4 regions of the Brevibacillus sp. BD137 genome follow, and region 1 is predicted to be linked to each of the others. Evidence: riboswitches for the same ligand, from Rfam matches in the RefSeq annotation. Region 1 holds a riboswitch; each other region holds the start of a gene.
What was found. Region 1 has a riboswitch for cobalamin ahead of ODZ53_RS24830 (ABC transporter substrate-binding protein). Riboswitches for the same ligand answer to the same signal wherever they lie in the genome.
Positions count from the first base shown of each region.

Region 2: another riboswitch for cobalamin. It lies ahead of ODZ53_RS27405 (energy-coupling factor ABC transporter permease); the one in region 1 lies ahead of ODZ53_RS24830 (ABC transporter substrate-binding protein).
Region 3: another riboswitch for cobalamin. It lies ahead of ODZ53_RS10735 (hypothetical protein); the one in region 1 lies ahead of ODZ53_RS24830 (ABC transporter substrate-binding protein).
Region 4: another riboswitch for cobalamin. It lies ahead of metE (5-methyltetrahydropteroyltriglutamate--homocysteine S-methyltransferase); the one in region 1 lies ahead of ODZ53_RS24830 (ABC transporter substrate-binding protein).

Region 1 is NZ_JAOTNO010000015.1:60,627-68,714, forward strand. Features, by position in the region: gene ODZ53_RS24805 (ABC transporter substrate-binding protein) at 1-594, shown strand, start outside; gene ODZ53_RS24810 (ABC transporter permease) at 688-1,698, shown strand; gene ODZ53_RS24815 (ABC transporter permease) at 1,715-2,620, shown strand; gene ODZ53_RS24820 (alpha/beta fold hydrolase) at 2,677-3,447, opposite strand; gene ODZ53_RS24825 (M24 family metallopeptidase) at 3,572-4,666, shown strand; cobalamin riboswitch at 4,680-4,879, shown strand; gene ODZ53_RS24830 (ABC transporter substrate-binding protein) at 5,047-6,066, shown strand; gene ODZ53_RS24835 (FecCD family ABC transporter permease) at 6,091-7,149, shown strand; gene ODZ53_RS24840 (heme ABC transporter ATP-binding protein) at 7,146-7,958, shown strand; gene ODZ53_RS24845 (helix-turn-helix domain-containing protein) at 8,079-8,088, shown strand, end outside.
Region 2 is NZ_JAOTNO010000020.1:31,445-39,532, forward strand. Features, by position in the region: gene ODZ53_RS27380 (ornithine cyclodeaminase family protein) at 1-278, opposite strand, end outside; gene ODZ53_RS27385 (helix-turn-helix domain-containing protein) at 516-1,085, shown strand; gene ODZ53_RS27390 (PucR family transcriptional regulator) at 1,167-2,405, shown strand; gene ald (alanine dehydrogenase) at 2,537-3,661, shown strand; gene ODZ53_RS27400 (quinone-dependent dihydroorotate dehydrogenase) at 3,944-5,035, shown strand; cobalamin riboswitch at 5,169-5,362, shown strand; gene ODZ53_RS27405 (energy-coupling factor ABC transporter permease) at 5,505-6,269, shown strand; gene ODZ53_RS27410 (energy-coupling factor ABC transporter substrate-binding protein) at 6,266-6,550, shown strand; gene cbiQ (cobalt ECF transporter T component CbiQ) at 6,547-7,344, shown strand; gene ODZ53_RS27420 (energy-coupling factor ABC transporter ATP-binding protein) at 7,341-8,088, shown strand, end outside.
Region 3 is NZ_JAOTNO010000004.1:140,947-149,034, reverse strand. Features, by position in the region: gene cbiB (adenosylcobinamide-phosphate synthase CbiB) at 1-163, opposite strand, end outside; gene ODZ53_RS10760 (histidine phosphatase family protein) at 160-792, opposite strand; gene cobS (adenosylcobinamide-GDP ribazoletransferase) at 789-1,529, opposite strand; gene cobU (bifunctional adenosylcobinamide kinase/adenosylcobinamide-phosphate guanylyltransferase) at 1,526-2,065, opposite strand; gene cobD (threonine-phosphate decarboxylase CobD) at 2,062-3,177, opposite strand; gene cobO (cob(I)yrinic acid a,c-diamide adenosyltransferase) at 3,174-3,722, opposite strand; gene ODZ53_RS10735 (hypothetical protein) at 3,750-3,971, opposite strand; cobalamin riboswitch at 3,961-4,176, opposite strand; gene ODZ53_RS10730 (M15 family metallopeptidase) at 4,360-5,052, shown strand; gene ODZ53_RS10725 (TerD family protein) at 5,124-7,211, opposite strand; gene ODZ53_RS10720 (hypothetical protein) at 7,468-8,088, shown strand, end outside.
Region 4 is NZ_JAOTNO010000002.1:471,400-479,487, reverse strand. Features, by position in the region: gene nrdE (class 1b ribonucleoside-diphosphate reductase subunit alpha) at 1-1,981, shown strand, start outside; gene nrdF (class 1b ribonucleoside-diphosphate reductase subunit beta) at 2,037-2,987, shown strand; cobalamin riboswitch at 3,074-3,272, shown strand; gene metE (5-methyltetrahydropteroyltriglutamate--homocysteine S-methyltransferase) at 3,418-5,709, shown strand; gene ODZ53_RS05545 (acyl-CoA thioesterase) at 5,715-6,209, shown strand; gene ODZ53_RS05540 (hypothetical protein) at 6,366-7,343, shown strand; gene ODZ53_RS05535 (4Fe-4S single cluster domain-containing protein) at 7,357-7,923, shown strand; gene ODZ53_RS05530 (AAA family ATPase) at 7,941-8,088, shown strand, end outside.

The DNA.
Region 1 (8,088 bases):
ATGCCAAAAACGATGTGGGGACATAACAACGATATTAAAGATCGTGAGTTCAACCTCGATAAAGCAAAACAATTGCTGGCCGAAGCAGGACATCCAAACGGCTTTAAAATCAAGTTTTGGGCAATGCCAGTTCCACGTCCGTACATGCCAGAGGGTGTGAAGATTGCAGAAGCAATCCAGCAAGACCTGAAGAAAATCGGGGTTGATGCTGAGATCGTGACGATGGAATGGGCAACGTATTTGGAAAAGACTCGTTTGGGTGAGCAAGAAATGTTCATGCTTGGTTGGACAGGTGACAATGGCGACCCTGACAACTTCTTGGCTGTCTTGCTCGACAAAAACAACATCGGAAGCAACAACTATACACGTTGGGCAAACGAAGAAGCACATCAATTGATGATGAAAGCGCAGTCCACTCCAGACCAAGCAGAGCGCGAAAAAATGTACAAAAAAGTACAAGAGATCATTTTCAAAGATGTACCAATGGTTCCGCTGGCACACTCCACACCAGCATTGGCAGGAAAAGCGAATATCGTAGACTACAACCCGCATCCGAAAGGATCTGAAAGTTTGGAAAAGGTAGACTTCAAGTAAGCTGATTCATCGGAAAAGGGTAAGAGGAGTGCATACCTCTTCTTACCCTCCTTTCATTCATTTAGCCATTATTTTATGCAGGAAGGCGAGGAGATGGCATTGCTAGCTTACAGCATTCGAAGAATTTTGATGCTCATTCCTGTCTTAGTGGGCATGTCAATCATCGTTTTTTCCATTATTCGTGCCATCCCTGGTGATCCGGCTTTGACGATTTTGGGAGAAAAGGCAACACCACAAGCGATTGCAGACATACGAGAAGCATTGGGATTGAATAATCCGTGGTACATACAGTATTTCGATTATATGAAAAATATTTTGAGTGGAAATCTTGGGGAATCATTGCAAACGAATGCGCCGATTTCAGATGAAATCATGCCTTATTTGGCGGCGACGACTGAACTTACAATTGTGAGCATGCTGATTGCGGTGTTTATCGGTGTAAATGCAGGGATTCTTTCAGCGTGGAAGCAAAACTCCTGGTTTGACTACTGTGCGATGTTGATCGCTTTGGTTGGTGTATCCATGCCGATTTTTTGGCTAGGTTTGATGGAGCAATGGGTGTTTGCCCAAGAACTGAAATGGCTGCCATCAGTTGGTCGCGACAATTCGCGTAATCCCATAGAGGCTATTACGCACTTTTATATACTGGATACGATGATGGCTGGTCGATGGGATCAGCTATGGGAAGTTATCAAGCATTTGATTCTGCCAGGAATCGCGTTAGGTACAATCCCGATGGCGATCATTGCACGTATCACTCGTTCGAGCATGCTAGAGGTCATGCGTGCCGACTATGTCAGAACCGCTCGCGCAAAAGGGCTGACACAGTTTTGGGTCGTGTACAAGCATGCGCTGAAAAATGCCCTGATCCCTGTCTTGACGGTAATTGGCTTGCAAACAGGGTTGCTGCTGGGTGGAGCCGTTTTGACAGAGACGATCTTTGGATGGCCAGGAGTTGGTCGCTATATTGTGACCGCCATTGGAAACCGTGACTATCCGGTTATCCAATCCGGTATCCTTGTAATCGCGACGATTTTCGTCCTGATCAATCTCTTGGTCGACCTTCTGTACGCCTATATCGATCCGCGCATCAAATATCGCTAAGGAGGGACGAAGAGACATGGCACAACCACAATTACAACCACAAGATCAGGTAGTACCTTTAAAAATGAAGCAAGAAGAAGTAGTCTCTCCTTGGAAGGATGCATGGAGGACGCTACGAAAAAACAAGCTGGCGTTGGTGGGCTTCGGGATCATTTTGTTTTTCATTGTTGTGGCGGTACTAGCTCCATGGATTGCTCCGTATCCGTACGACAAAGGCGAGCTCGTGATGAAAAACAAGCCACCTTCCGAAGCGCATTGGTTTGGAACAGATTACAATGGTCGTGATGTATTTAGTCGCGTTATTTATGGGGCACAAATCTCCTTGTGGGTAGGGACGTTCTCTGTCATTGGCTCCGTTCTCGTAGGGACCTTGCTTGGTCTTTTGGCAGGATACTATGGCAGATGGATCGATACGATCATTTCGCGTCTCTTTGATATTATGCTTGCGTTTCCAAGTATTCTTTTGGCAATCGCTGTGGTTGCCATCTTGGGGCCATCTTTGCAAAACGCCTTGATTGCCATTGCGATTATTAACATTCCGACTTTTGGGCGGTTAGTACGCGCCCGTGTATTGAGCTTAAAGGAAGAGGAATTCGTCATGGCCGCACGGGCAATCGGAATGAAAAATTCCCGGATTATCATGCAGCATATTTTGCCAAACAGTCTCGCCCCAATCATTGTGACCGGGACGATGGGGATCGCAACAGCAATTATTGAAGCAGCTGCACTTGGCTTTCTCGGACTGGGAGCACAAGCGCCAGAACCAGAATGGGGAAAAATGCTCGCTGATTCACGTCAGTACATTCAGAAAGCACCATGGACCGTTATTTTTCCAGGGCTCTCTATCATGCTAACAGTTCTCGGCTTTAACTTAATCGGGGACGGCTTGCGTGATGCACTCGACCCGCGGATGAAGAGCTAGTCCAATTGCAAAAAGACAGAAGGGAATGGAGATACCGTCCTTCTGTCTTTTCTTATTTATCCTTCTTCCATGAAGGTGCGGCACAACTGATTGAGTACAGGAGCAGCTTTCGTAATGACTTGATGCTTTACGTTAGGGATCATTTCAAGTCTTGCCTTTGGCAATTTCAGTGTCAGCATTTGCGCATAATGATGCATACGTTTATCTTGTCCGCCATAGGCAAGTAAAATCGGAAGCTGGATGTTGCCCAGACTCTCTGTACATTGATAGCGATGTCCGGCAGCGTAAAGGTATTTTAAGCTGGTGGGATCTGTTTTGGAGGCGTGCGCCGTCCATTTTTCCCGCATTTCTGGGTTATTGACATGTGAGGAAGCAATGGAACAGGCAAGAAGAGGAACTCCGTGAAGCATCGACAACGCCCGGGCCATCCAAAATCGTCCATGCAAATACAGGTCATTCACTTCGGAAAAACCGCTCACGAGTATACTGCCTCGCGCATGATCAGGATAGCGAAGGCAATATTCAAGGGCGATAGAAGCACCTTGGGAGTACCCCAAAATAAAGGGACGCTCAATGCCGAGAGACGGGATCAGCTTATGGAGTCGTTCTGCCAATTCCCCAATAGAATAGGGCTTCTCCATGGGCGAACTGTCACCATGTCCGGGCAAATCAGGGACAATGAGCTGATAAGTATCTGCGAGTGTTTGCTGATAAACAAAATTGATAGAGCCGATGCATGGCGCATGGATACACAATAACGGCTGACCTTTCCCCGATATGTGAAAAGCAAACTGCTTGCCATCCTGATGGACGAGTATTTGTTCCATTTTTGTTTTCACCCCACCCTTAGGTTGTCCGATCCGAAGTAGATTTTGCAATTGAACTCTTCTTTTTTTGATGGGGAAGTGGTATTCTCGCAATAGAATAATTGGTGAAAGCAGGGTGAAGAAGTTGTTTCAAGAGCGCATTTCGAAGCTCCACACGTTTTTGACAGAGCAAGAGCTGAACGCGGTGTTGATTACCTCTCCCAAGCACGTCTACTATTTGACCGGATTTTTTACTGACCCACATGAACGTTTTATGGGTCTTGTTATTCCTGCTGAAGGAAAGCCTTCCTTAATTGTACCTGCTCTTGATCGTGAGGCAGCAGCAGAGGCTTCGTTCGTTCAAGATATCCATACACATACGGATATCCAAAACCCGTATGAAATCCTCAAGCAAGTGTTGCCAGCGAACTTCGCGAAGCTCGGCATTGAGAAAAGTCATATGACTGTCGAGCGCTATGAAGCACTTGGACAAGTTGTTCTGGCGTCGAGCTATGTGGACGTGGAAGAGCCACTGCGTGAAATGCGTTTGATCAAATCTCCGGATGAAGTGGATCGTCTGAAGCACGCTGTTCAGTTGGTCGAGGATTCCTTGCGGGAGACCCTGAAAAAAGTCAAAACAGGCATGACCGAGACAGAAATCGTAGCTGAGCTGGAATTCCAGATGAAGCGCTTGGGCGCAGAAGGTCCATCCTTTACGTCCATGGTATTGGCAGGGGAGAAGTCCGCTTTGCCACATGGGAAGCCAGGAACGCGCCAGGTGCAAGAAGGCGACTTGCTTTTGTTTGATATCGGGGTAGCTGCGAACGGATATGTATCCGATATTACTCGTACCTTTGCTGTAGGCGAGATCAGTCCCCAGCTACAAGAAATTTACGAGACAGTATTGGCTGCCAACGAAGCGGCAATTGCTGAGATTCGTCCGGGTGTGACTTTTGCGCATTTGGATAAAACCGCTCGCGATGTTATCACCGCAAAAGGCTACGGAGAATACTTCATGCACCGCCTTGGGCATGGACTAGGGATGGATGTACATGAATATCCGTCTGTTCACAGCCAGAACCAAGAAGTGCTTCGTCCAGGAATGGTCTTTACCATCGAGCCGGGTATCTATTTGCCAGGAGTAGGCGGCGTTCGGATTGAAGACGATGTATTGGTTACGGAAACAGGCGTTGAAATACTCACGCAGTTCCCGAAAAAACTGACTTCTATCAACCAATAAAGAAGTTGGAAAAATTGAATACGTATCGAATGGTGCTGGATGGCATATGCCGTCAGCTTAAAAGGGAAGTCCGGTGAGAAACCGGCGCGGTCCCGCCACTGTAACGAGGAGCGCCTAGCGAATAGCCACTGTTTTTTGCGAGACAAAAAATGGGAAGGTAGCTGGGTGTGTTGATCCGTAAGCCAGGAGACCTGCCATGCGATCATTTACAATCGACCCACGAGGATGGGGCAGATGTGGAAACAGTCTATGAAAGGGCGCCTTTGCGCCTGTTATGGCTATATCTACGTTTGTCATGCACCTCCCGATTGAAATGGGAGGTGCTTTTTTGTGGATGCAATTGGTTTACTACAACATTTATAAAAAAAGGGGGATTACAGATGTTTCATGCAATCAAAGCACATACAGTAATGAAAGGACTAGCTTTCGGTATCATGACAGCTGCCATGCTTTTGGTTTCGGCATGCGGCTCCACTACGACAACGCAGGCTCCAGCCAAAACAGAACAAACCGCTGCTCCAGCAGCAGAGAGCAAGCCTGTAACACTCACCAATAATGGTATCGAAATGACCTATCCAAAAGCACCTGAGCGTGCCGTGACATTGAACCAACACGTAACCGAAATCATGCTGGCATTGGGCCTGGCTGATAAAATGGTCGGAACCGCTTACCTGGACGATGAAATCCTTCCAGCGTTAAAAGCAGATTACGACAAGATTCCGGTACTGTCTGACAAGTATCCTACGAAAGAAGTGCTGTTGGCAGCGAACCCAGACTTCGTGTACGCCGGATGGAAAAGCGGTTTCGGCGAAAAGGGCGTAGGATCGATGCAGGATTTGGAAAAGGTCGGCATCAAATCTTATCTGCAAGAATCGTCTAGCAAGCCTGGTCCAACGATCGACGATGTGTTCGCGGATATTACGAACATCGGACGCATTTTCCGTGTGGAGGACAAAGCCAATGATTTGATCCATAAAATGAAGAGTGAAATGGATCAAACGATTAGCAAAATCGGCAAGGTGGACGAGCCACTTAAAGTGTTCGTGTACGACAACGGGGAAGATAAGCCATTCACGGCAGCCAACAACTACATGACGTCCTTAATCAAGACTGCTGGCGGCAAGAACATTTTTGATGACATTCAAAAGGGTTGGGCAGAGGTCAGTTGGGAGCAAGTAGTGAGTCGCAATCCAGACGTGATTATTATCGTAGACTACGGGGATAGAACTGTTGAGCAAAAACGTCATTTCCTTTTGACCAAAAAGGAAATGGCGGATATTCCGGCGATTAAAAATCAACGACTGATGGTATTGCCATTGTCTGCGGCTTCTGAAGGCGTTCGTGCACCGATTGCACTGAAAATTTTGGCGGAAGGACTCTACCCGGATAAATTCAAATAGAGTACGCCCCTTTTAAGGGAGGGAATAGCACTGCAACAGATCAAGTTACCTTCTATCATCATTACTTTATTGGTCGGACTCTTCCTCTCGATTACGTTCGCAGTCACGCTGGGATCGGTGGAGATTAAATCGACTACGGTATGGAAAATCGCCTTATCAAAAATTCCGATGTTGACCCAATGGATTGAGGTGGACTGGTCCAAAGGGGAGCAAACAATTATTTGGGATATTCGCTTCCCGCGTGTACTCTTGGGGGCGATCGTCGGAGCAGGTCTGTCTGTCGTGGGAGTAGCGATCCAATCGTTGGTTCGCAACTCCCTGGCTGACCCATATGTGTTAGGCGTATCATCAGGTGCTTCCGTTGGAGCTACTTCCGTAATTATTTTCGGAGCATTCAGCATGTACGGGCAGTATGCGTTAACCTTTGGCGCTTTTACAGGCTCCCTCGTGTCTATCATTCTCATTTTTACGCTATCCCGTATTGGAGGACAAAACTCGACGGTACGCCTGCTCATGGCTGGAATTGCGATATCTGCGATCTTGTCGGCCATTACCAGTCTCCTTGTGTTTTCAGCGCCGAATGAGCATGGAATTGGGACGGTGCTGTTTTGGTTAAGTGGCAGTCTGGCTGGCGGCAAATGGGAGTACCTGACGATCCCTACGTTGATTGTCGTCATCTGTCTCATCGTCTTAATGGCCCAATACCGCTCGCTCAATGCGATGCTGATGGGCGAGGAGTCAGCGGGGACATTGGGGGTTAATACCGTACAATTCCGCAAGCTTCTCCTGGTGATCACGGCACTACTCACCGGGGTGATCGTGTCCATCGCGGGATCAATCGGTTTTGTCGGATTAATGATGCCCCATATTGTCCGTGTGATGGTCGGATCAGATCACAGACGTGTCCTGCCTGTCAGCGCTTTGTTTGGCGCGATATTTCTCATCTGGGTTGATGTAGTCGCCAGGCTTGCATTTGCACCGGAAGAGCTGCCGATCGGTATTTTGACAGCGCTGTGTGGTGGTCCATTCTTTATCTGGTTGATGTTGCGGAGTTCTTATTCCTTTGGAGGTAGCGGACGATGAATTTGCAGGTTGAGAATATATCGGTCGAACTGGAGAAAAAGGGAATCCTGCGCAACGTCAGTCTGGAGGTGTGCTCCGGAGAGTTTGTGGGACTAATCGGGCCGAATGGTAGTGGGAAGTCCACATTGCTAAAAAGTATTTATCGGGTACTGAAGCCGCGTTCGGGATGGATCTCACTGGATGGCGACGACGTATACAAGCTAACCTCGCGTCAAAATGCTCAGCGAATGGCGGCAGTACGGCAGGAGTCCTCTGTTGAATTTGATTTTTCGGTAACAGAAATCGTGAACATGGGACGTGCTCCGCATAAACGACTGTTTCAGTCTGATAACGCAGAAGACCTTCAGATTTGTGAGGAAGCACTACAGCGGGTAGGGATGCATACATATGCCGATCGCAGCTTTTTCAGTTTATCGGGTGGGGAGAAGCAGCGGGTGTTAATTGCCAGAGCTTTGGTGCAGCAAGCCCAGTTCCTTGTCCTTGACGAACCGACGAACCATTTGGATGTTCGATACCAGTTGCAGGTGATGGATCTGGTTAAAAATCTTGGGATTACGGTGTTGTCCTCGTTGCATGATCTCAATATTGCAGCGATGTACTGTGATCGTCTGTACGTGATCTGTGACGGGGAAATCGTTACATCAGGGACGCCAGAGGAGGTCTTGACACCCACTCTGATTCGGGATGTTTTCGGAGTAGAGACAGAAGTGACGACCCATCCTATTACTGGGAAAAAGCATGTATATTTCTACTCGGAAGCGATCCGTGTGAAGCCATCTATCCAGAAGGTAATAAGTGGAGCCAACTGACGGGGGACAAGTTGAGTTTCTTTGATTTTCATAAGAGGGGATGCCTAGTCGGCGTCCTTTTTTGTTAAGTCGACGGCAGTAAAAGCGGAAAGAACTTCGCTCCAACTGTCGGGGCTTTACCTGTTAGATG
Region 2 (8,088 bases), on a different contig from region 1:
TTTGCTTCCGTCAACACGATGACGCTTTGGAGTGCTTTGATCTCGTGCTGGTGATTCTCCGGGAAAATGCTGATGATTTTTACCGCTACATAATCGTCCGTTTCCAAATAGGACGGCATGTATAGACTGGTTGCTCCGTATTTCGGATGGTCAATGGCAGTACGAACGGGGGTGGTGACATTTCCCAGCATATGCTCACGGAAGACGTGTTCCACATCTTCCAAGCAATCTTTCATCGTGTAGATTTGTTCAATGTTTTCACGGCTTAATACGAGCATGACATTCATCCTTTCATCGGGATCCTTTGTCAGTAGATATTGAAGTGTCACTTCAATTTATAAATGAAGTAACACCCCAATTTGTAAAAATAAAACAATCAAAAATCGGATAATAATAAATATTTTAAAATGCAACACAATTGGTAGCAATAGTAAAAATTGATACTTATGCTAACTTTACAACTTTTTTCGGGAAAGAGTATGATAGACCTATCCTTTTTACGGCGAGGTATGCAAATGGAACCCACCATTGGTGTATTAATCAAATCGCTTCGTGTCGGCAAAAAGAAGACACTCAAACAAATTGCGGAAAAAACACAGCTGTCGATCAGCTTTTTGTCCCAAGTAGAGCGTGGGAAGTCTTCCATTACGCTGGAGTCATTGAAAAAAATTTCGGAAGCCTTGGGAGTGAGCCCAGGCTATTTCTTTTCGGGCGAGTCGAGTGGAGGGAATGAGCAGGTACGCAGGGCGGGCAAGGAGCGATCTGGGCTTCTACATGCGCCTTTTGTGTATGAGGACCTGTCCAGTGATTTGGCGAATCCGACGTTGGTACCGATTCTCGTCACGCTATCCCCGCATGGAGAAAAAGGCACGCCTTTTGTTCATCAGGGGCAAGAGTTTATTTATGTCCTGGAGGGTGTACTGACACTTTTACTGGGGGAAGAGGAGCATGATTTGTTCCCTGGCGACAGCATTCACATGGATTCATCCGTGCCACACAACTGGGTGAACCGTACAGGCGAGGTCACCAGATTCCTTTGTGTCAATTCGCATGACAGCGACAGGATTACGACCGCTCCTCATTAATGGAGCGAGAGCGTTTAGCGAAGTCATGTTTTTTACTATAATAGAGGAACACGTAGAAAAGAGCGGTAAAGAGGTGAAAGTGTGCCCGTAGAGCCTAACTATTTTCAACAGTATCAGCATGCCGATATCGACGAATTAGCTGATGTCATTGGAGAACTTTTGCAAAATCCGATTACGGTTGAAGATGCCGATCATAAACTGATTGCTTACAGCTCACACGGAGAAAGCACAGATGAAGCGCGCTGGTCTACCATCATGGGGCGACGGGTACCGGAAAAAGTGCTGACGCGCCTCTGGAAGGACGGCGTATTCCAGGAGCTGTTAACGCACGACAACCCCGTACACATCCCGGCCAAGGACGAAATCGGCTTGGGGAAGCGTGTGGCGATTGCCATTCGCAGAGGGAGCGACGTGCTCGGTTACATTTGGGCACAAGAGGTGAATCGACCAATTACCCAGGAAGATGATGAAATTCTTCGTCAGGCAGCACGCGTAGCTGTCTCGCGTCTCATCCAACGGCAGGGAAAACGCAAGGCGGAAGAACAGCGACGCAAGGAATTTCTGTGGGAGCTGTTGTTGGGGAATCACAGCAGTGAGGCTGGCATTCGCCAAAAAGCGGACACCTTGCAGATGCAGCTTCCGACCTCTTATTTAATTTGTATTATTGAAGCGGCAGGAGCCCGTCTGGACCAGTACTTGTATCCGTTGTTAATGCGTGACAAGCTGCTCTGGGTTGTCGACGGATCGCAAATCATCTTATTGATCGGTCTGTCCGATGCGAAAAAAGAGAAGAGTGATGTGCTCATTCGCAAGGTGGAACAGTTCCTCTCCGACTCGCTCGGCAAGCTCGAAGCACATGTCACAGAAGGACGCCAGGTGATTGCCGGGTACGGGAGAGATTACAAGTCTTATACGGATATTGTGAAAAGCTACAGGGAAGCGTTGCATGCACTCAAGATCAAAAAGCTGTTTCCTCAGGAAAATGAAGGGATTCACGGGTACCACGAGCTGGGGATTTATCGCTATTTACTTCAACTGAAGCAGTGGGAAGAGGAGCAGGGCTATCAGAATGAACGGCTGGAAAAGCTCAGACAGTACGATCGCGAGAACCAGACCACGCTCTTGACGACTTTGGAAACTTTTTTGGATGCCGCTGGCAAGGTCAACAAGACAGCAGAGCGCTTGCATATCCACATCAATACGTTGAGCTACCGGCTGAGACGAATTGAGGAGATCATGCGTGTCGACCTCGACAATATGAACCAGCGGGCTGCCTTATATTTAGAGTTGAAAATAGCCAAATTAGATAGGGAACAGTAGTTCGTTTGTGAATTTCCACAAATGAAAAGATGCTAAAATTAAAGGAATCTCCAAGGAGTATGCCCGAAGATACGCTGTACAATAATAGTAACCGCAAAGAAATTGGCGTTTCCAAGGAGGACATACTTATCATGATCGTTGGAATTCCAAAAGAAATTAAAAATAATGAGAACCGCGTTGCCATTACTCCGGCAGGTGTAGCTGCTCTGGTACAAAACGGACATTCCGTTCGTGTAGAAACAAGCGCAGGGCAAGGCAGTGGTTTTACGAATGAAGATTACAAGGCAGTAGGCGCTGAGATCGTAGAAACAGCAGCAGAGGCATGGGCGTCTGACATGGTCATGAAAGTAAAAGAACCACTCCCTGCTGAATACGGATATTTTCGCGAGGGTCTGATTCTGTTCACGTATTTGCATCTCGCACCAGAGCCTGAATTGACTCGTGAATTGCTCGATAAAAAAGTGATTGCAATCGCTTACGAAACCATCCAGCTCGACAATGGCGCTCTGCCTCTGTTGATGCCGATGTCTGAAGTAGCAGGTCGCATGTCCGTTCAAATCGGCGCGCAATTCTTGGAAAAGCAATACGGCGGAAAAGGCGTTCTGCTCGGTGGCGTACCAGGCGTGCCAAAAGGCGAGGTAGTCGTAATCGGCGGCGGGATCGTTGGAACAAACGCAGCGAAAATGGCGCTTGGACTGGGTGCAAATGTAACCATTATCGATGTAAACGCAGACCGTCTGCGCCAACTGGATGACCTGTTCCAAGGCCGCGTTCAGACGCTGATGTCCAATTCCTTCAATATCGCAAACGCTGTGAAAAAAGCAGATTTGCTGGTAGGCGCTGTACTCATTCCAGGTGCTCGTGCTCCGCGTCTGGTAACAGAAGACATGGTAAAAGAGATGTCACCTGGTTCAGTGATCGTAGACGTTGCGATTGACCAAGGCGGATCGATCGAAACCGTTGACCGCATCACGACTCATGACAAGCCAACCTATGAGAAGCATGGTGTGATTCACTACGCGGTAGCGAACATGCCTGGTGCAGTCGCTCGTACATCTACATTGGCCCTGACCAACGTAACCGTTCCTTACGCGGTACAATTGGCGAACAAAGGCTACGCACAAGCGATTCGCGACAACAAAGCATTGGCAAAAGGCGTAAACGTCATCGACGGAAAAGTAGCTTACAAGGCTGTCGCTGATGCGCATAACCTGCCGTATGCTTCTATCGAAGAAGTTTTGCTGGTGAAAAACTAGCTTCAACGGTAAATAGAAAAGAAGAAACTGCTTGTCCGAGTTTACGGCAAGCAGTTTTTTTATTTAAACTCTCCTCCAAGCTATATAGATCAACATTTCACGAACGAACCCCTTTAGTCGTCCACTTTCATGAAAGACTAATCCCCCTGTGTGTGGTGGTGCTGTTAGGATTTGCCTGCTTACTTGGAAATATGTATCACGTATAAAGGTTACATCCTCCCGAAAAAGTATGGTATTCTACTATGAGGTAAAAAGGTAGAAACGGAGTAAGGAGTGCAGCCGATGTATCAGCTCATAAGAAAATATCTGTTCCAGCAAGATGCGGAAGAGATTCATGAAAAGACAATTGGTGCCTTAAGGCTGGTGGAGGATTCTGCTCCAGGCAAAAGCATCCTGAAGATGATCTATCAGGTAAAAGACCAGCGGTTGGAGAACAAGCTGTGGGGAATGACGTTTCCGAATCCAGTCGGACTTGCAGCCGGTTTTGATAAAAATGCAGAAGTTTATCATGCGCTGGGTGCTCTTGGTTTTGGGTTTGTGGAAATCGGGACATTGACGCCGCAGGGGCAGCCAGGTAATCCAAAGCCCCGATTGTTCCGATTGCCGGAACATCAAGCTGTCATTAACCGGATGGGCTTCAACAATCACGGTGCTTATCTGGCTTCCCAGCATTTGGTCGACTACGCATACTCAGATGTTCCGATTGGGATTAACATTGGGAAAAACAAAGTAACGCCGAATGAAGAAGCGGCCATCGATTATAGCAAATGTATGGACATGCTCTATGCATACGGTCACTATTTCGTCATTAACATCAGCTCTCCAAATACCCCGAATCTTCGTGACTTGCAGGAAACGGAGAGCTTGCGTCATTTGGTGCGTGCAGTAAAAGAAAAGGCAACCGAGATGGAAGGGCGTTCCATCAAAAAAAAGCCGATTTTGTTGAAAGTAGCGCCAGACATGTCAGATGAGCACATGCGCGATGTGGTTCACGCTGCTGTAGAAGAGGGCATTTCCGGAATTATCGCTACCAATACGACACTGTCACGTGAGGCCGTTTCCGGACATCGATTTGCCGAGGAAGCGGGCGGATTGAGCGGTAGACCTCTTACAGAGCATTCCACTGCTTGGGTGAAGGAGATTTATCAAGAAGTAGGAGACAAGGTACCAATCATCGGTGTCGGCGGTATTTATAACGGCGAAGACGCCTACGCGAAAATCCGGGCAGGAGCCAGTCTTGTTCAGGTGTATACGGGGATGATTTATCAGGGCCCAGGTATCGCCAAACAAATCAACAAAAAACTGCTCAAGCTCATGCAACGCGATGGTTTTAAACATATTAGTGAAGTAATTGGCGTAGACGCAAAAGAATAGAAAGAATAAGTATGCATAGGTCGATGGCTCCGTTTGTAGTGGGTCATCGACTTATGCGTTTTTGCTTATATTCTTCCGATTTATGTAGTGATCCGGTATAATGATGTGGGACAAACATGAATTGTCAGTCAATTGCATATAGTCGGCGTTAGGTGCCTTTATGTGACGCATAAAGGGTAACAGGGAATCGGGTGAAAGTCCCGAGCGGTCCCGCCACTGTAACCAGGGAGCTCTCTTTGAGAAGGAAACCACTCATCTTCGTATGGGGAAGGACAAGGAGCGCATGGATCTGGAAGCCAGGAGACCTACCTAGTAGCCACACCCACAGAACCTTCGCGGAAAGGAGCGGTGAATACGAGGCAATGAGGCTGTCTAGTCAGTCTGTTGTTTTGTGTGCACATCTCGTCCACTGATGGATGGGATTTTTTTGTTTGGAGGAAAGAATGAAAGTCAGTGAAGGAGGATAAACATGAATCGATCTCGTCTCGTATCTACTTGTTTGATGATCGCGGGCTTTGTCTTGTATTTTTTGCTCAATGAACCTGAAACAGGACATGCAATGCACATCATGGAAGGGTATTTGCCATTATCCTGGGCCTTATTTTGGTGGGCTGTGTTCTTGCCATTCTTTATTCTTGGGATTCGCTCGATTAACAAGATTGTAAAAGAACATCCCGAGATGAAGCTCCTTATTGGCGTTGCAGGAGCATTTGCATTTGTTTTATCTGCACTGAAAATCCCTTCGGTTACAGGCAGCAGCTCTCACCCGACTGGAACGGGTCTTGGCGCCATTATGTTTGGGCCTTTTGCGATGTCTGTGTTAGGGAGTATGGTGCTCTTGTTTCAAGCCTTGCTTTTGGCACATGGAGGTTTGACTACGCTAGGGGCAAATGCTGTATCTATGGCAGTAGTAGGACCCATGGTGGCATACGGAATCTATCGGTTGATTATGAAAGTGGCCGGAAGTCAGCGTCTGGCGGTTTTTGCCGCGGCGGCTTTGGCTGATCTCGCTACCTATGTGGTGACTTCGCTTCAACTGGCACTCGCATTTCCAGCTGAATCTGGCGGAGTGTTGGCCTCGTTTGCCAAATTCGCAGGAATTTTTGCCTTCACGCAAGTACCGCTCGCTATTAGTGAAGGTCTGTTGACCGTTCTTGTTTGGAACTGGTTGTTATCTTATAACGCAAAAGAGCTTACACAGCTTCGTTTGCTCAAACGGGAGGAATCGCTGTGAAAAAAGGATGGAACTGGCTTTTACTCTTGGGGGTAATCGTACTGGCTACTGTCCCGTTGTTGCTGGTGCAGGATTCGGAATTTGGTGGCGCAGACGGCGTGGCAGAAGAAGCGATCAAGGAAATCGCTCCGAGCTACGAACCGTGGTTTCAACCGCTGATAGAACCGCCAGGGGGAGAGACGGAGAGTCTATTGTTTGCGGTGCAGGCGGCGTTGGGAGCGGGAGTGGTTGGCTACGCCGTGGGCTTGTACAAAGGTCGGTTGGATAAACGCAAAAAATGAACGGGCTGCAGCTTGATTCTCTCTCTTATCAAAACAGGCTAAAACATCTGCCGCCAGCTCATAAGCTATTGCTGGCGAGTGCAATGTTACTGCTCGTCCTGGTGGGACATGTATGGATGCAGATGGCGGTCGTGGTTTGGATGACGATATGGGTAGTGGTGTATGCCCGTATTCCGGTCCGTATCTACTGTGCCTTTATGATCGTGTCACTCTCGTTTTTCGCGGCGGGGCTCCCTGCACTATTGATTGAAGGGGCGAGAGCAGGAGGAGTACAGGTCCAGGTCGCGGCAGCATGGGAATTCGGTTCGTATGTGCTCTATGTGCCGATGTCCTCCTTCAGTAAAGTTTGGATTTTATTTTGGCGGACCATGGCGAGCTTATCTTGCTTTGCTTTCCTTTTGTTTACCGTGCCGTTTGCCGAAATCTTGCAGGTGCTTCGCCGGCTTCATATGCCTGTTCTTGTGACTGACTTATTAATGATCATGTATCGGTTTATTTTTGTGTTGGTAACGATTTCTCACCAGCTCTGGATTGCCCAACGTTCGCGCGGAGGTCATCGCGGCTTCCGGGCGACACTTCGGGATGCAGGGGTTCTCGTTGCGCAATTGTTTGTCAGAGCGATGCGCAAATACGAAGCTCTGCACAAAGGAATGGCGGCAAGAGGTTTCGGGGAGAGCATGCAGGTGCTCTCGTTTCATTCCCATGCCCGCTCGCGCCGCTATGAGTGGGAATCAATCGCAGGCTGTATGCTGCTGGTGCTGCTTGAGTGGTGGACAGGAGGTTGGCGGTTATGACATCACGGTTGTTGGAGTTCATCGATTTGCAGTACACGTATCCGGGAGGGCGGGGACCAGTCCTGTCAGGGCTGTCCTTATGGATTCCAGAGGGGAAAAAGTGTGTTCTTTTGGGGCGGAATGGCTGTGGGAAGTCGACCTTGTTCTTGCATGGAAACGGGATCATCGAGCCACAGCAGGGACAGGTGCTGTGGAAGGGGAAACCGCTTGTCTACAAACGGGTCGCATTGCAAGAGATGACGCAAAAGGTAGGCTTGGTCTTTCAAGATCCCGAGCATCAGTTGATCGCAAGCACAGTGGCGGAAGATATCTCCTACGGTTTATGCAATCAGAAGCTGCCCGTGGACGTAATCCGGGCAAAGGTAGAAAAGGTGCTGGATGCATTCGGGTTAAGAGAGCTGGCAGAAGCTCCGATTCATCATTTGAGCCTGGGACAAAAACGGAGACTGGCACTCGCGGGGGTCATGGTCATGGAGCCAGAGCTTTTGCTATTGGACGAGCCTACTGCGTATCTGGATCGCTATCAGACCAAAAATTTGCTGCGGGAGCTCGATGCCATTCACCGACAAGGAACGACTGTTTTGATGGCAACACACGATATGGATATTGCGTTTGAATGGGCCGAGTGGATTTGCATCATGGATGAAGGCAGGCTTGTATTCGCGGGAGATCCGCAGGAGGCATTGGAAAACAGAGACATGCTGGAAAGCCTTCATCTGGGTATGCCGTTGCTCGTTGATGTGT
Region 3 (8,088 bases), on a different contig from region 1:
CTGCCAGCTTCAAATGCGACTCCTCTTTGACGAGAGAACGTATGACCCGTTCCAATCGTGTAATCCACCAGCCCATGATGATCACTGGATGCGGCAAGCTCCGGGGGTCTCCTACCACCCGATCAATCAAGTAGGCCGCGCATAATACCCATACTTCTGTCATGTTGTCCCTCTCTTATTCTTCAGGGGTTGTCGCATCCAACTCTGCTTTTCCGGATCCAAGCATTCCGCTACCAGCGCCTCTCCATGCTTCATGCCATCGACCTGCCAATATCGGTCAGGATTGTTTTCGAGCCAGGCGGCCTGGAACCAGCGGATCACGCCGCCATGTGTGACGATGACGATTGTATCGGATGCCTCCTCCTTGCCCGCTTCCTCCAACAAGGAAAGTAGCCAACGATCCACGCGCATCCCTAGCTCTTCCAGACTCTCCCCTTGTGGAGGTCGATTTCGAAAAGGATCGTCGTACCACCTCGTGGCCCGCACAGGGTCCGACTGCATTAGCTCATCGTAGGTCATCAGCTCCCACTCGCCAAAAGACAGCTCTCTCAAAGCTGGCTCCGAAATAACCGATAGCCCCCAAGTAGCTGCAAGTGGTTCGGCAGTCTGCATGCATCTGAGCAGATCACTCGAGTAAATCGCAGCGGGTCGCCCGATCAGCACTGGTAATTCCTTGGCTAAATCACTCGCGTGCAGATGCCCGCGCTCATTCAAAGGAACGTCGCTATGCCCCAAATATCGATGCTCACGATTGCTATCTGTCTCCCCGTGACGTATCCAAACCAGCTTCATAACCACCAGCTCCCGACTAGCACGAGCAGAACGACCGCTTCACTGCTTTCGATAACAGCCCCGTAGCAGTCTCCGTTTAAACCGCCTAGTTTTTTTGCAACCGAGCGTGAAAACCATAGAGCAAACAGCAGCGATAGGAAAATAGCTGTGATGACCTGCAAGCCTCCAAGATACCATCCTGCGGCAAACACGATGATGTAGCTCGCGATGATAGAGGAAACGGAAAGCCCGGAACTAATGCCTTTTCCGATTCCTTTGTCCGCCGAAAGATACGGCCAGAGCTTGATCGACAAAAGCACATGTGTCCGCGCTGCTACTGGCGCTACGATCAAAAAGCTGCCCCATCCCGGATGTGCGAGCTCTGCTACCGCACCCGCCTTGATCAGCAACAGCATAATCGCAGCAAGTACGCCCATCGCACCTACGCGACTGTCCTTCATAATCGCAAGGATTTGCTCTCGCGGCCTGCTGCTACCAAGACCGTCCGCGAGGTCCATCCACCCATCCATATGAAGACCACCGGTTACGTAGACCCATGCGATCAGTGTAAAAATGGCGGCGATCCATGGACTAAACAACACCAGTCCTGCCTGATGCACACCCCATAGCAATAAACCGATGACCAAACCAACCGCGGGATACCAGTTGACGCTTTTTCTCCACGCCTCCTCAGAAGGACGAAGCCACGGGACCGGAATACGCGTAAAAAACGAGATCGCGTGTAAAAATGCATTCATCCTTTGATCCTCCACGGTATCCCCGACAAAACCGCGTAGACGGCGTCCGCTTGTCGCGCACTTCTCTGATTGACATCGCCCAGCACATCCGCGAACCATCTGCCCAAACGACTCAAGGCTACACCGCCCAATCCGACCTCGCTTGTGACAGCAATGACTTTTTGCGGGGAATTCTGAACGAGGGTCAGCCACGCCTCTGCCTCGTGCAGCAGGGCTTGCGTGTGTGAAGCACTTCTCCATTCCGACTCATCCACGCTCATCAATCGATTACTCACCCAAGTGGACAGACAATCGATCAACACCACATCATACTGCTCACGAAATGCGTGGTAATCCGTTAATCGCTCTCCTATCTCCACACAGCCCCATTCCAGCGGACGACGTGCCTGATGCAGCTCGATTCTCTGCTTCATTTCATCATCCCAAGCCTTGCCTGTCGCCACGTACAGGACTCGACTGCCCAACTTCATCGCGAGCTCTTCCGCGTAGCGGCTTTTTCCTGAACGGACACCGCCTGTTACCAGCACCAAGCTCATCGCTGTTCCCTTCCTTCCGCATGGACCTCGCGAAGCGCTGCCAAAAGTCGTTCATTTTCCTCTCGTCCACGCACGGCAACTCTCACATCATGGGCCGTCAAACCGGGATACATCGCACAGTTGCGGATTAGAACGCCTTTTTTGCCGAGTCGTGCCTGCAGTTGCTCGGCTGGCAATCCTTCTGGCGAGCGCAGTAGCAAAAAGTTTGCCTCCCCCGGCCATACCCGCCAGCCCAACTCTCTACGGATGCAGTCAGTCAAATACGCACGTTCTGTTTTGATCAGCCTGCGCGTCTGTTCCTCGTATGCCTGCTCCTGCAAGCACAGTTCTCCTGCCAAAAGGGCCAGTGCATTTACGCTCCAGCTCACTTGCTTTTGGCGCATTTTCGCAATGACATCCGGATGTGCAATCGCATAGCCCAAGCGCAATCCCGGGATCGCGTACATTTTCGTCATCGAACGCATCAAAATCACACGAGGAAAGTGCTCCAGCTGCGTCGCCAATGTATACTGCCGCTCTTCCTCTACAAAATCGAGAAAAGCCTCGTCCACGATGAGCCACGTATTGGTCTCTTGCGTCCATTCCGCCATTTGGCGCAGCTCATCCGGTTGATACAGGATTCCGGTCGGATTGTTAGGTGACCCGACAAATACGAGATCCGCCTGCGCAAAAAGTGTATACAGCTCTTCAGAATCGGGCTTGTACCCGTTCGCTTCCTTCCCGAAGCAGCCAATGACACGAGCACCATACTGCTCGGAAAGTTGCGCGTATTCCGAAAAGCAAGGATACACCACACCAACTGTTTGCGGCGAAAGACCGAGGATGGCCAGTGCCATTGCCTCCGCGGCACCATTCGCAGGCAGCAGCCATTCCTCCGACATTTGCAGCCGTTTGGCCAGCGCACGACGAAACACACGATGTCCAGGGTCTGGGTAATGCCCTACAGCAGCCAACGAAGCTAGTAGCATCTCACGGACGCTTGCTGGCATCCCCAGCGGATTAATATTGGCACTGTAATCCAGAAACTGCCCGGGCTCTCGACCAAAGCGCTGCGCTGCGGTCAGCAGGTCTCCACCATGACCGTACGTCTCTATTACACCTGCGCTTGTCAAAACTCTACCCCCAGCACAGCTGGAATCCCTTCATCGTAGTAATGCTTGATTGGCTTCATCTCTGTCACCAGATCTGCGATGTCTAGGATCTCCTGCTTTGCTGCCCGTCCCGTAATCACGAGGTGGGTATGACTTGGCCTGTTTTGAATCGCTTCCAACACAGCGGACAATGGCAACACATCGTCAATCGGGAAGCGGTCAATCGCCAATGCATTATTCAGCTCATCCAGAATGACAACATCGTACGCTCCGGAAGAGAGCTTCTCGCTCGCAAACGCCCAAGCTTCTTTCAATGCCTCACGATGCTCCTCCGGTGTCTTTGTCCAGGTGAAGCCGACGCCCTTTTGCACGATTTCAATGCCCAATTTATCAAAAATAATCTTTTCTCCGTATGTTCGCTCCGGCGACTTGATGAATTGAACCATCAGCACCTTTTTCCCGCGCCCTGTCGCCCGCACAGCCAATCCGACTGCTGCCGTCGTTTTTCCTTTGCCGTCTCCTGTGTAAACGAGGGTCAAGCCCCGCTTCTTATCGTTTTTCTCCATCGTGACCACCTCAAAAAGTGACGTATTTTACTCCGCTGTTCTATCCATACTTTCCGAAGCAATAAAACGGTCATGACCGTTTTGTTGACCGCAAGCGGTCGCATCCACCTTTATGAAAAACGTCGAGACGTTTTTCACAAAAAAAAGCGCTCTGTTTCCCCCAGTACGTAAGGAAAAACAAAGCGCGGATAGCTGAAAAGCAACAATCCTCACCTCTTCCTTTGACCCGAAGGAAATCAGTGTAAACATAAAACAGGCAGGTCTCCTGGCTTGAGGATCATCGCTCTTCTTCTCCTTCCCGCTCCCGGATGGGCAGTGGATGGCATGGTGCCTTGAAGAATAGCTACTCTCTTACAGTGGCGGGACCGCGTTGGCTTTTCACCAAACTTCCCTTTTAACCTTGCTCCTGCGAATCGGTTTCGCAAAAACAAGGACCTGTTTCTCTTCCATATGTAAATGTCATTCGTTTCGTTGACAAGCACTTGCTTTAATAATAGCAAAAGCTACCGAGGATTCAAGCAAAAGCTGCCGATTCCTCGCAGGTGGCTATTGGCAGAAAATTTAAGATAATGACCGTTTACTTACTTGACGTTTTTCGTTACCCTATTGGCAAAACAATCGAAAGTGGTGTGCAGTCATGCTATATCCCCCGATTCCAAAAATAACAGACATGGATTTGCCCAGCCCACTGCCGATCAAGGAATGCAGCGAACCGATGATCCTCCTCTCTTCCCTTTCGGAACAAATCACGATCTATCCAGCCTACTACCACGAGGGCTATGCCGGAACAAAGCCGGAAGCCTTTTTGCGAGAAGGGGCAGCACGCAAGCTCGCTACGGCAGCCGCGCAACTGCCAGTTGGCTACAAGCTCGTCGTGCTGGACGGCTGGCGCTCGTTCGAGGTACAGGCATCGTTGTATGAGCGTTTCCGTGAAGCTCTGATTTTACAAGGCTGGCAGGAGGGACCCGCACTCACGGAAGAATTGAGTAAATTCGTTGCTTATCCAACAACAGACCTCTCCAAACCGTCCCCGCACCTATCCGGTGGTGCAGTCGATCTGACTATCGCAGGACCTGATGGCTGGCTGGAAATGGGGACAGACTTCGATGATTTCAGTGAAAGGGCTGAGACTCGCCATTATGAAGAACTCGTACAGCCTACCCAAAAAGACATCGAGATTCGAGACAATCGCCGACTGCTCTATCATTTGATGACTGCTGCCGGATTCGTCAACTATTCGCAGGAGTGGTGGCATTTTGAGTATGGTACGCGCACGTGGGGACAAAAAACGCAGCAGGAGCCGATCTATGGCGGAGTCTTGTCGATGTGAGAAATAGCTTCCATGAAAAAGACCGTCAGCTCATACTGCCTGACGGTCTTGCTTATTCGTATATGAAACCATCACTGCATAAAATCCGCCATGATGATCTCCGTATCAAACGGCGTAATCCCTTCCTCCATGGAAAATACCGTATCTGCCTCTTCTGCTTGATCAATCAGCGTCCCTCTCGCCTGTGCATGAAGCATAAACAACTCATGCAGGGTAGGCTTCACCAACGAGGTGAGCGCTCTTCCCATCAGCTCCACCCCTCCGGCATTGGACTCCACATTGTTGGCAAAACGCGGGTCGGAATTCAGGGCGATATCCGTCCAAATCACTTTTCTCTCCACGAGATCCAGAATGACCGGGATACAAATCCGCGTGTTTGCGGCGAGATCAATCTTGTCCTGTACCGTCTGCGGCTCGAAAATTTCTCCCGTCTGTGGCGCCGACCGAATCATCCAGCCTGCGTAGCATTCAGGCAAATCACAATAAGGCTGACTCGAAAACGAATACAGGTTCATTACGACGTATCGACCACCATAGCGGATGACAGAATCAATTCCGATGTCGATGAACTCGCACGCGCCTTCGGGAGCCTCCACAATATCCCCGCTATGGTACGCTTGATACTTGTCGGAACGCAGGTTGGTATAAGAAATATGCTCTATGTACTTCCAGTCTTCGTTATAGAGCACGGCAGACAAATCGATATCGACTCTGCCTGTAGGGACATCGTTGACGATCCCTTCCCTCCACCACAGGAAAAAGCGAATCGTTCCTCCATCCGGGATCGATAGTCGGGAGCCGCGTGCAATCGTGCGCAACGCTTTGCTGGCGGATCGCATCGAAAACGGAACGAGATGCTCCTGTAGCCGCGGATCGATATAGACGTTGCCCAGCGACGGCAATTGGGCAAAACGGTTTAACAACGCTGTCCGGCAAATATCCGCTGCCTTTTGTCTGCTGTCCTCTTGCAAGCCTGGCACTCGGTTTTCGATTGCCTGTACTTTCGCCACTTGCCCTTTCGGAAAAAAGGTACGCCATTCCCCGTAGCTATCCCGTTTGTCGAAGTGATTCATAACTTGCAAAAGAACTGGAGTTGATACACCATCCGCAATTTTCTCGAAGGCAGTAAGGACTGGACTCCCCTGCTCCGTCAAACGCAACAAATGATCCAGACGACGGGCAAATTCCCCTGGACGTTGTTTAAGCAGCTTGATCGCCGTATTCAAATCCGCACGGACCAGCGCCTGCTCTACTTGGCTATTGAACGTCTCGATCTTGTGATTGTTGCGCAAAATATCGAATGCTTCTGCCGCTTTCGGATAGCGATCCTTATATTCAAACGGATGTAAGATTTCCCCAAGACGAATCCATCTGTTTTTGTAACGATTCATGTCTTCTACGATATTCGAGCTGGCTTCCAGCAGGCTAAGGAGCAGTCTTCTTTCCCCGCGTTTGAACTTGCGAAATTTTGCAGGCTCTGCCAAGCTCACATCTCCATCAGACAGCGCCACTGCCAGACGCAATACATCTGTTGCGGTCTTGTAATAGTGAGCAAAAAAAGCAGCAGGAAGCTTGTCATATTTGAGCAGCAGGCTAGCAGCGATCGCCACGTTTTCCTTTTGAGGAATCTCTGTTGGCAGAGCTTCTGCGACTCCTTCATAGGCCTGAATCAAGCCCTCCAAGTCTTCCTTGTCAGTAGCGGACAGCGAGCTATTGGCACGCAGCAAGTTCATTCCTATATGAAGCAGCTCTTCGTCTGTGCCCAAATGAATCAGCTTCAGGCGAGATTCTCTTAGCAAAGGCAAACGTTTTTTCACTTCGTGCACAGGAAGGTCCAACGTCAAATAATGAATGATCGCATTTACAAAAAGCTCACTCTCGCTAGCCTCCATGACTTGCTTAGGAAAATTCGGATACATCGGCTTGTACTGGCGGGATGCCCCGATCTTTACTTTTAGCACAGCTACCACATCCGAATAGAGCGCAAAAAACTCTCCTTCCGACAGCGTCCGGATTTTTTCTAGCAATTCCAGGGAAAAGGTATAGCCCAAGCTCTCTATATTACGCAAAGCCGCAGCTAAATAAGAGGTAGGCAGTTCATGCTGCCCCTGATGTACGATGATTTGATTTTTTCGGCGAAGGTAGATTTGATTTTTCATTGGCATCACGAAAAAAATCAGGAAACCTTTCGCTTAGAAGGAAGGTGTACAATAGCCTGATTTTTTATTCCTTTTTGTAATTTTTAACCATCTTACTTCAATTCTCCCTGCTGGTAAAGTTCTCCCTCAGGAACGAGACATAAATCCGTCCCCAGTCCTAATTCAATTTCATTCCGCTGCCCGTTATTCCGCATTCTTCATCCCTGTAAAGTGAGTAGCAGAGTACCAAAACTTTACTGGAGGGAGAACTCGATTCATGAAGCCATCTGTTATGAAAAGTCATTCAGCACCCCCTTTCTTTCAAGGGGAGAAATGGTTAGTGTATACCGGCTTGCTCGGCTTCTTACTCGCTGGCATATGCGCAATCTGGGTCATGCTTCACGGAGGACCCGTCGCTCCTAATGGCGATGTCTCGAAAGCGTTTTCCTTTAATGCCGCACTCGGAATATTTTTATTGACGACAGCCGCAATCATTCCGTTATCTGCCTTGGGTACACGAAGTAGAGCTTTCTTTCGCTGGTCTTATATCTTGCTTGCTTTCTATTCTTACGGAGCAGAAACCGTACAAAACTTCCGCGGTGTGGACCCGAGGTTCGTCAAAAATGGTACACCCTTCGACGTCGCAGTTGGTTCCATTTTTACTTTTGTGGCTCTTCTCCTGGTCCTCTTTTATGTCTTCATTGCCATTCAGTTTTTCCGCAGAAAAGCTTATTCCCTACACCCAGAGCTGGCCGTTGGCATCCGCTATGCAATGATTGCGATTATGCTCTCGTTTGCGGCAGGCCTCTGGATTTCATTCAACTATGGTCGAGTGGTCGGAGAGGAAGGGAATATCATTTGGCTCCATGGCATTGGTTTTCATGCTCTGCAAGCAGTA
Region 4 (8,088 bases), on a different contig from region 1:
GCAGTCCAACACGATGACCTTTGGCAGTGTCAAAGAACGCATGGACTATTTGATCGAGAATGACTTCTATGAAAACGTCTATGAAACATACACTGTTGAGCAGGTCGATGAGGTTTTCCGTTTGGCCTATGACGCCGATTTTCAATTTGCTTCGTATATGGCTATCTCCAAATTTTATAAAGATTACGCTTTGAAAACGAACGATAAATCGATGTACTTGGAGCAGTATCCAGACAGGGTGGCCGTTGTGGCACTGTCGCTTGGACAAGGTGACTTTGAGCTCGCCAAGCGTTTAACGGTCTCCATGATGGACCAACGTTTGCAACCAGCGACACCAACTTTCCTGAACGCAGGCAAAAGCCGCCGGGGAGAAATGGTTTCCTGCTTCTTGCTCGAAATGGATGATTCACTGAATTCCATCAACTTTATTTTGGGAACTTGTATGCAGCTATCCAAAATTGGCGGCGGTGTAGCCGTGAACCTGTCCAAGCTTCGCGGACGAGGAGAGCCGATCAAAGGCGTCGAGGGCGCGGCAAAAGGTGTCATGCCCGTTCTCAAGCTGTTGGAAGATGCGTTTTCCTACGCGGATCAAATGGGGCAACGCAAAGGCTCAGGTGCAGCGTACTACAACATCTTCGGCTGGGATATCAACGAGTTTCTCGATTGCAAAAAAATCAATGCGGATGAAAAAGCCCGCATCAAAACGTTGTCCATCGGCCTGATCGTACCAAACGTGTTCTACAAGCTGGCTGAGGAAAACAAGCCATTGACTGTGTTTGCTCCATACTCCGTGTACAAAGAATACGGTGTGCATCTGGATGATATGGACCTCGATGAGATGTACGAGGAGCTCTTGGCTAACGATCGCATCAAGAAAAAGACCGTGATGAGCGCACGCGAGATGTTGACCAAAATCGCGATGATCCAAATGGAATCGGGCTATCCGTACATCATGAACAAAACGAATGCGAACAACAACCATGCGCTGAAAGATCTCGGTTCGGTAAAAATGTCCAACCTGTGCACGGAAATCTTCCAGCTACAGGAGACTTCGACGATTACCAATTACGGCGAGATGGATATCATCCGTCGCGATATTAGCTGCAATCTGGCATCGCTCAATATTGTCAATGTGATGGAACGCAAAATGATCCGCGAATCTGTCCACGAAGGAATCGAAGCCATTACAGCCGTGAGTGACATGACGCGTGTAGAAAACGCTCCAGGCGTTCAAAAGGCAAACAGTGAGCTGCACTCTGTAGGTCTCGGTGCGATGAATCTGAACGGTTATCTCGCAAAGAACAGAATCGCGTACGAAAGTGAAGAAGCGAAAGATTTCGCCCGTACGTTCTTCATGATGATGAACTTCTACTCCTTGGAAAAAAGTATGGAAATTGCCAGGGAAACAGGCAAGACCTTCTTGGGCTTTGAACAATCGGAATATGCAAAAGGCACTTATTTTAACAAGTACGTGACGAACGATTACAGCCCGCGGACGGAAAAAGCAAAGCTTCTCTTTGAAGGAATGCACATTCCGACGCCAGCGGATTGGGCGGATCTACAGCAAAAGGTGCAAAAGCATGGTGTTTATCATGCGTACCGTTTGGCGATTGCACCGACACAGAGCATTTCCTACATTCAGAATGCGACTTCTAGCGTGATGCCAATTGTTGAGCATATCGAAACGAGAACGTATGCCAACTCTACGACGTATTACCCGATGCCGTACTTGTCGCAGGAAAACTATTTTTACTACAAATCGGCGTATGTAATCGATCAATTCAAAGTGATTGATCTGATTGCCGAAATTCAAGAGCACATCGATCAAGGAATTTCGACTGTGCTGCACGTGAACAGTAACATTTCAACTAGAGAACTGGCTCGCTATTACATTTATGCAGCGAAAAAAGGTCTGAAGTCGCTCTATTATACGCGGACGAAGCATTTGACTGTAGAAGAGTGCATTAGCTGCGCTGTTTAGTGAACACGATTCAAATAAGGAAAAGCATCAAGCAAAAAGAGAAGAGGAACGCCATATGAAAGCAGTCAATTGGAACAGGCCGGACGACGATTTTACGATGACGTTTTGGAATCAAAACATCATGCAGTTCTGGACGGATGATGAGATTCCGTTGTCAGATGACAAGATGGCCTGGATGGAGCTCAGTGCGACTGAACGGGATACGTATAAAAAAGTATTGGGCGGTCTCACCTTGCTGGATACGGTTCAGGGCGGAGTAGGGATGCCGAAGATCATGGAGCATGTCGATGGACTGCAAAGAAAAGCGGTTCTCGCCTTCATGGGCATGATGGAGCAAATCCATGCCAAATCGTACAGCAGTATTTTTACAACGCTGGCATCGACAGAGGAGATTGACGGTATTTTTTCGTGGGTAGAAAACAATCCACATCTGCAAAAGAAAGCGGCCCTCATCTCCAAACGCTATCAAGAAATTGAGAAACCGAAAGACTTGTACATGGCGATGGTAGCGTCCGTCTTCCTGGAAAGCTATCTGTTTTACAGCGGCTTCTTCTACCCGCTCTATTTGGCGGGGCAAGGAAAGATGACAAGCAGCGGGGAAATTATCGACCTGATTGTTCGTGACGAGAGCATCCACGGACTCTATGTCGGCGTTCTCGCGCAAGAAGTCTATCAAGGCCTGAGTGTGGTCGAGCAAACCGCAGCAAAAGAGGAGCTGTATGCTCTTTTGCATGAGCTGCAAGAAAATGAAGAGGCCTATACGACTTCGTTGTATACCGAAATCGGCTTGGCTGACGAGGTTCATGCCTACGTGCGCTACAACGCGAACAAAGCTTTGATGAATCTGGGTCTGGACCCGCTATTCCCAGAGGAAGAAGTGAACCCGATCGTGCTGAACGGCATTCGCACGCAGACGAAGCAGCATGACTTCTTCTCGAAAAAAGGAAATGGTTATGTCCGTACACTAAACGTAGAGCCGTTGACGGACGATGATTTTAGATTTTAGTATGACAAAAAATGGATTCTGTGTTACTGTATGAACAGTATGCTGCCCTGCTCGTTTTCTGGGGCACTTCACAGAACCATGATAATTTCATAGGAGTGGGAACAGGTTCTTTGGTTATCAAGATCGACCAAGGATGAAAAGGGAAGTCGGTGAGAATCCGACACGGTCCCGCCACTGTATGAGGGGAGTCGGCACATTTATTAGCCACTGATCCAATCGGATTGGGAAGGTATGTGCAGATGATGATCCCAAAGTCAGGAGACCTGCCTGTTTCGACGACACTGCTTAACCTACGGGAGATAGGGAGGTGTTAGGATGCTGTGATCTCAGTGCTTATTTGGCATTTCTAACGTTCTTTTTGATCGTTGGAGATGCCTTTTTTATTGGGCGGATTCAAGTCAAGATCGAATGAAGAATGGAGAGGAAGCTCATGAAAAGCAGCAATTTGGGATATCCACGGATCGGGAAGAACCGCGAGTGGAAAAAGGCATTGGAAGCATTTTGGGCAGGCAGCATCGATGAGGCAAGCCTGGTACAGCAAATGGAGCAAATCCGTCACCAAAACCTGTTACGTCAGCAGGAAAAAAGGGTCGAGCTGATCCCTGTGGGTGACTTTACGTACTACGATCACATGTTGGATATGGCTGTGATGTTTGGAATGGTCCCCAAGCGTTATGAATACGAGGGAGGCCCGGTTTCATTAGCTACATACTTCGCCATGGCTCGCGGTTCGAAGGAAGCTGTCGCCAGCGAAATGACGAAATGGTTTAACACGAACTACCATTACATCGTCCCGGAGTTCGGTGAAAGACAACCAGCCATAACCGAGAACAAGCCTCTCCAGGCCTATTTGGAGGCCAAAGAAAAGTATGGCATCATCGGAAAGCCTGTTATTGTAGGCCCGTATACGTTTGTCAAATTGTCTAAAGGATATGAGAAAAACGAATTTGAGATCGTCGTGGATCGACTCGTTCCGCTCTACATAGACGTTCTCCGGGAGTTAGAGCTGCACGGCGTGGAATGGGTGCAAATCGATGAGCCTGCATTTGTACTGGATGTCTCTGAGCAAGAACGCGCCATGATCAAGCGTATCTATACGCAAATCGGTCAAGCACTACCGCATCTACAATGCATGCTGCAAACCTATTTTGAAGCGGTGGATTGGTACAAGGAGCTAGTTTCCTTACCGGTAAAAGGAATCGGTCTTGATTTTGTACACGGAGCGAAGCGCAATTTGACTCATCTGAAAACACACGGGTTTCCAGCAGACAAGATTCTCGCAGCGGGAATCATCGACGGTCGAAACATATGGCGTGCGTCCATTGAGGAGAAATGGGAGCTGGTCAATGAAATTTCCGAGATCGTTCCACTCGAAAAGCTGTGGCTGCAGCCGTCCAGCAGTTTGTTGCACGTTCCTGTAACAGTTGAAGCAGAGAGCGAATTGCCAGAGGAAGTAATGCCTGCATTGGCGTTTTCCGACGAAAAACTAGGGGAAGTACAGCTTTTAGTCCAAGGATTCCGATATGGTAAGTACGTCATTTCAAAAGAGATCGCTCAAAATGAAGCGGACTTGCTAAAGCTCGCATTATCTCCAGCGAGGAATCGTCTAGAAGTGAAGAATGCTTTACGTCAAATCGCTGCTGCCAAACTTGAAAGAAGTGTTCCTTATCTCGAACGTCGAGAGATTCAACAAAATACGTGGAAGTTACCACTGTTGCCAACGACCACAATCGGTAGTTTCCCGCAGACGGCGGAGGTTCGTCAAGCTCGACAGCAGTTTAAAAAAGGGAACTGGACAGTGGAGCAATACGACGCTTTCATTCAGGCGCAAATCAAGGAATGGGTCAACATACAAGAAGAGCTTGGTCTGGATGTCCTCGTCCATGGTGAGTTCGAACGAACCGATATGGTTGAGTATTTTGGCGAAAAGCTCGATGGCTTTTTGTTCACGAAAAACGGCTGGGTGCAGTCATATGGCTCGCGCTGCGTGAAGCCACCTGTTATTTACGGAGATGTGGAGTTTGTGGCACCAATGACGGTCAAAGAAAGTGTGTATGCAAAATCATTGACCGCCAAACCAATGAAGGGTATGTTAACTGGCCCAGCAACTATTCTGAATTGGTCGTTTGCTCGAGACGATGTCTCCAGACAAGAAGTGTGCGAACAAATCGCGTTGGCATTGCGAAAAGAAGTAGAAGCCTTGGAAGAAGCGGGGATTCTCATGATTCAAGTCGATGAACCAGCGTTGCGCGAAGGACATCCGCTCAAAAAAGAAGAGCAAGCAGCTTATCTCGAGTGGGCTGTTAGAGCGTTTCGTCTAGCGACTTCCACTGTTGCGCCGAGCACCCAGATTCATACACATATGTGCTATTGTGAATTTCATGATTTCATGGACGTCATCAGCGAACTCGATGCCGATGTGATTTCGATTGAAACCTCACGTAGCCACGGTGAGCTCGTGTCTGTGTTCGAAACAGGTACGTATGATAAAGGCATCGGGCTCGGCGTTTATGATATCCATAGCCCCCGAGTTCCAGCTGTTTCAGAAATGGAAGATATGGTAGCACGAGGCGTACAAGTACTTCCACCGGACCAATTTTGGATAAACCCGGATTGCGGGCTGAAGACGAGAGGAAGAGAAGAAACCGTTCAGTCGTTACGAAACATGGTTGCGGCAACGAAGGCGATTCGGAATCGTTTGACAGCTCAGTCGGGAAGGTGAACGCGATGAGAGGGGCCACACAAATGATGCCAGAAGCACGACCGATCCAACAATCGAGAACCTTTTTGACTGATCTCGTCTTTCCACCGGATACCAATCACCACCATACCATTTTCGGTGGGAAAGTCATGGCCTATGTAGATAAAATCGCCTGCATCGCAGCTATGCGACATTGCCGTAAGCCTGTTGTCACTGCGTCGAGCGATTCCTTCGATTTTCTCGCGCCAATCAAGACAGGCGAAGCGATCAATCTGGAGGCATATGTCACCTGGACCCATAAGACATCGATGGAAGTATTCGTCAGAGTGGAAGCGGAGAACTTATTGACCGGGGAAAAGCGCATGACAGCACGCGCGTATCTGACGATGATTGCCCTCGACGATCAAGGAAAGCCGACGATCGTGCCTGGTGTCATTCCTGATACTGAGGAAGAGCGTATTCAGTATGAAAAAGCGAAGGAACGCCATGTATTGAGAAGGAAGCGGAAGGTAGAGATGTAAGGGGGAACACTATCCCCCTATAACGAATAGATGCCTCTGGTGACCTTGGTTGCAACAGGTCACCGGAGGCATCTTTCTTTCCTTGCTAGCAAGAATCTTTTGTGTTATCTGGGAAATAAGTAATATAATAGCATAGGAATAAAGGGGGAAACGTAAATGCATACACAAGATGAGCCTATCAAAGAAATTAACGCGAAAATCAAGACGTTATGGAAAAGTGTCATCATTTTTGGTCTTTTTACTATTGTAGGTATTTTTGCTGGAAATGTCATTCTCATTCTTATTGGTTTGTTATTTGTAATTGGTGGTTTTTGGGGGATTGGTAAATTTAGAAAAATACTACAAAATCAATTAACGGATTATCGACCTGGAAAAGGATTTTCTTTTTTTCGTAAAACTGGAGAGCAAAAGCTTAAGCACATTACATATGCCCAGTATGGGCTGGCAGGACTTATCCTTTTTTGCGTTCTATTTAATATAAGTGCTTTTTATGCAATCTCTTTCGGAATCACTGTTATTTTAGTACTACAGTTCACATTTAAGAGACGAATTTCGCTCCATACGCAAATGGATGATGCTTCTTTGTTTGAATTAGAAGAAATCGGAATTATTACTTCAAAGGATATTGTCCATGCATTGTATAAGGATTTTGAGAGTTGGGCGGAGGTACAGCCGGGAGACAAAGTTTTTCTCGTCAAGCAGGATGCACTTGTTTGTATCGTGATGAACGAGAACATGAAAGCTGTACGAAGGGAATGGCAGCTTCGTGAAATTAAAAAGCTGGGACTACTAGGTAGTGGAAATGATGGACAAGGTCTACTCCTATTTCTTGGAACCTCCCAAGATGAAGTCATTCGCTTAAAGATGAAAGGTAGTAGCTTTCAGGATTCACCAGAACAATTCATGACCTATTTTTTACAAGCACTGGATAAAGCACATCTATCGACTCAAGTGGACATTGTCAAAAATAATCGAGATGGAAGGTACCTACAAACAGCGAAGAATCCTAACATGTCGACCCCGCCTTCTCATCCCACAAACAATCGAAATTTGGATATCGAGGTAACCGACGAAACTACATCGACGAAAATGGAGAGATCGAGTGGGAATGGCGGGCGCATCTTGGATTTGTAGGAGGAAATAGGGCTTGTCATCGACATTGCGCATACATGAGATATGTAATCATAGCAGAGTGAATGGACCCGGTGTGAGAGCGGTTGTCTGGGTGCAAGGTTGCTCCATAGGGTGTAAAGGGTGCTTTAATCCGGAGACGCATCCTGATCGTCAAGGGGGGACATTGCACGACCCGCAAAAACTCGGAAGAGACCTTGGGCACTTGAAGATTGATGGTATAACGGTTTCTGGTGGGGAACCACTTGATCAAGCGGAACAACTGGTGGATATGGTTCAAGCATTTCGAAAAATTCATTCTGGCACAGCACTTCTCTACTCGGGCTATACGGTTGAGAGTATAGTAAAAAGCGATGCCAAAAGAAAAGCACTGCTGCAATTTGATGCGGCATTAGTCGGACCTTATCTTCATCAAGCAGATGAGATTTGGCATGGGAAGAAGCTGCTTTTGCTCACAGGTCGGATATCTCCTGATGAGTTAAAGCCACAAAGAAGAGTTGAACTCATAGCAAATACCGATTCCATTCATGTAACTGGTTTTCCTACTGAACGTATGAAGAACAAGATACAAATATTGCTGTAAGATGGAGGAGCAAGAAGATGCTACAGGATTTCATCGAAGAAGTAGGTTATTTGATACGAGCACGATACAGTATTCTCTATATTTTTACTCAAGAAGAGGAGCGGGCGCTGGAGGTTTTTCAAAGCATTGGTGCGCAACTAAATAAACGTATTATCGTTTGGACCG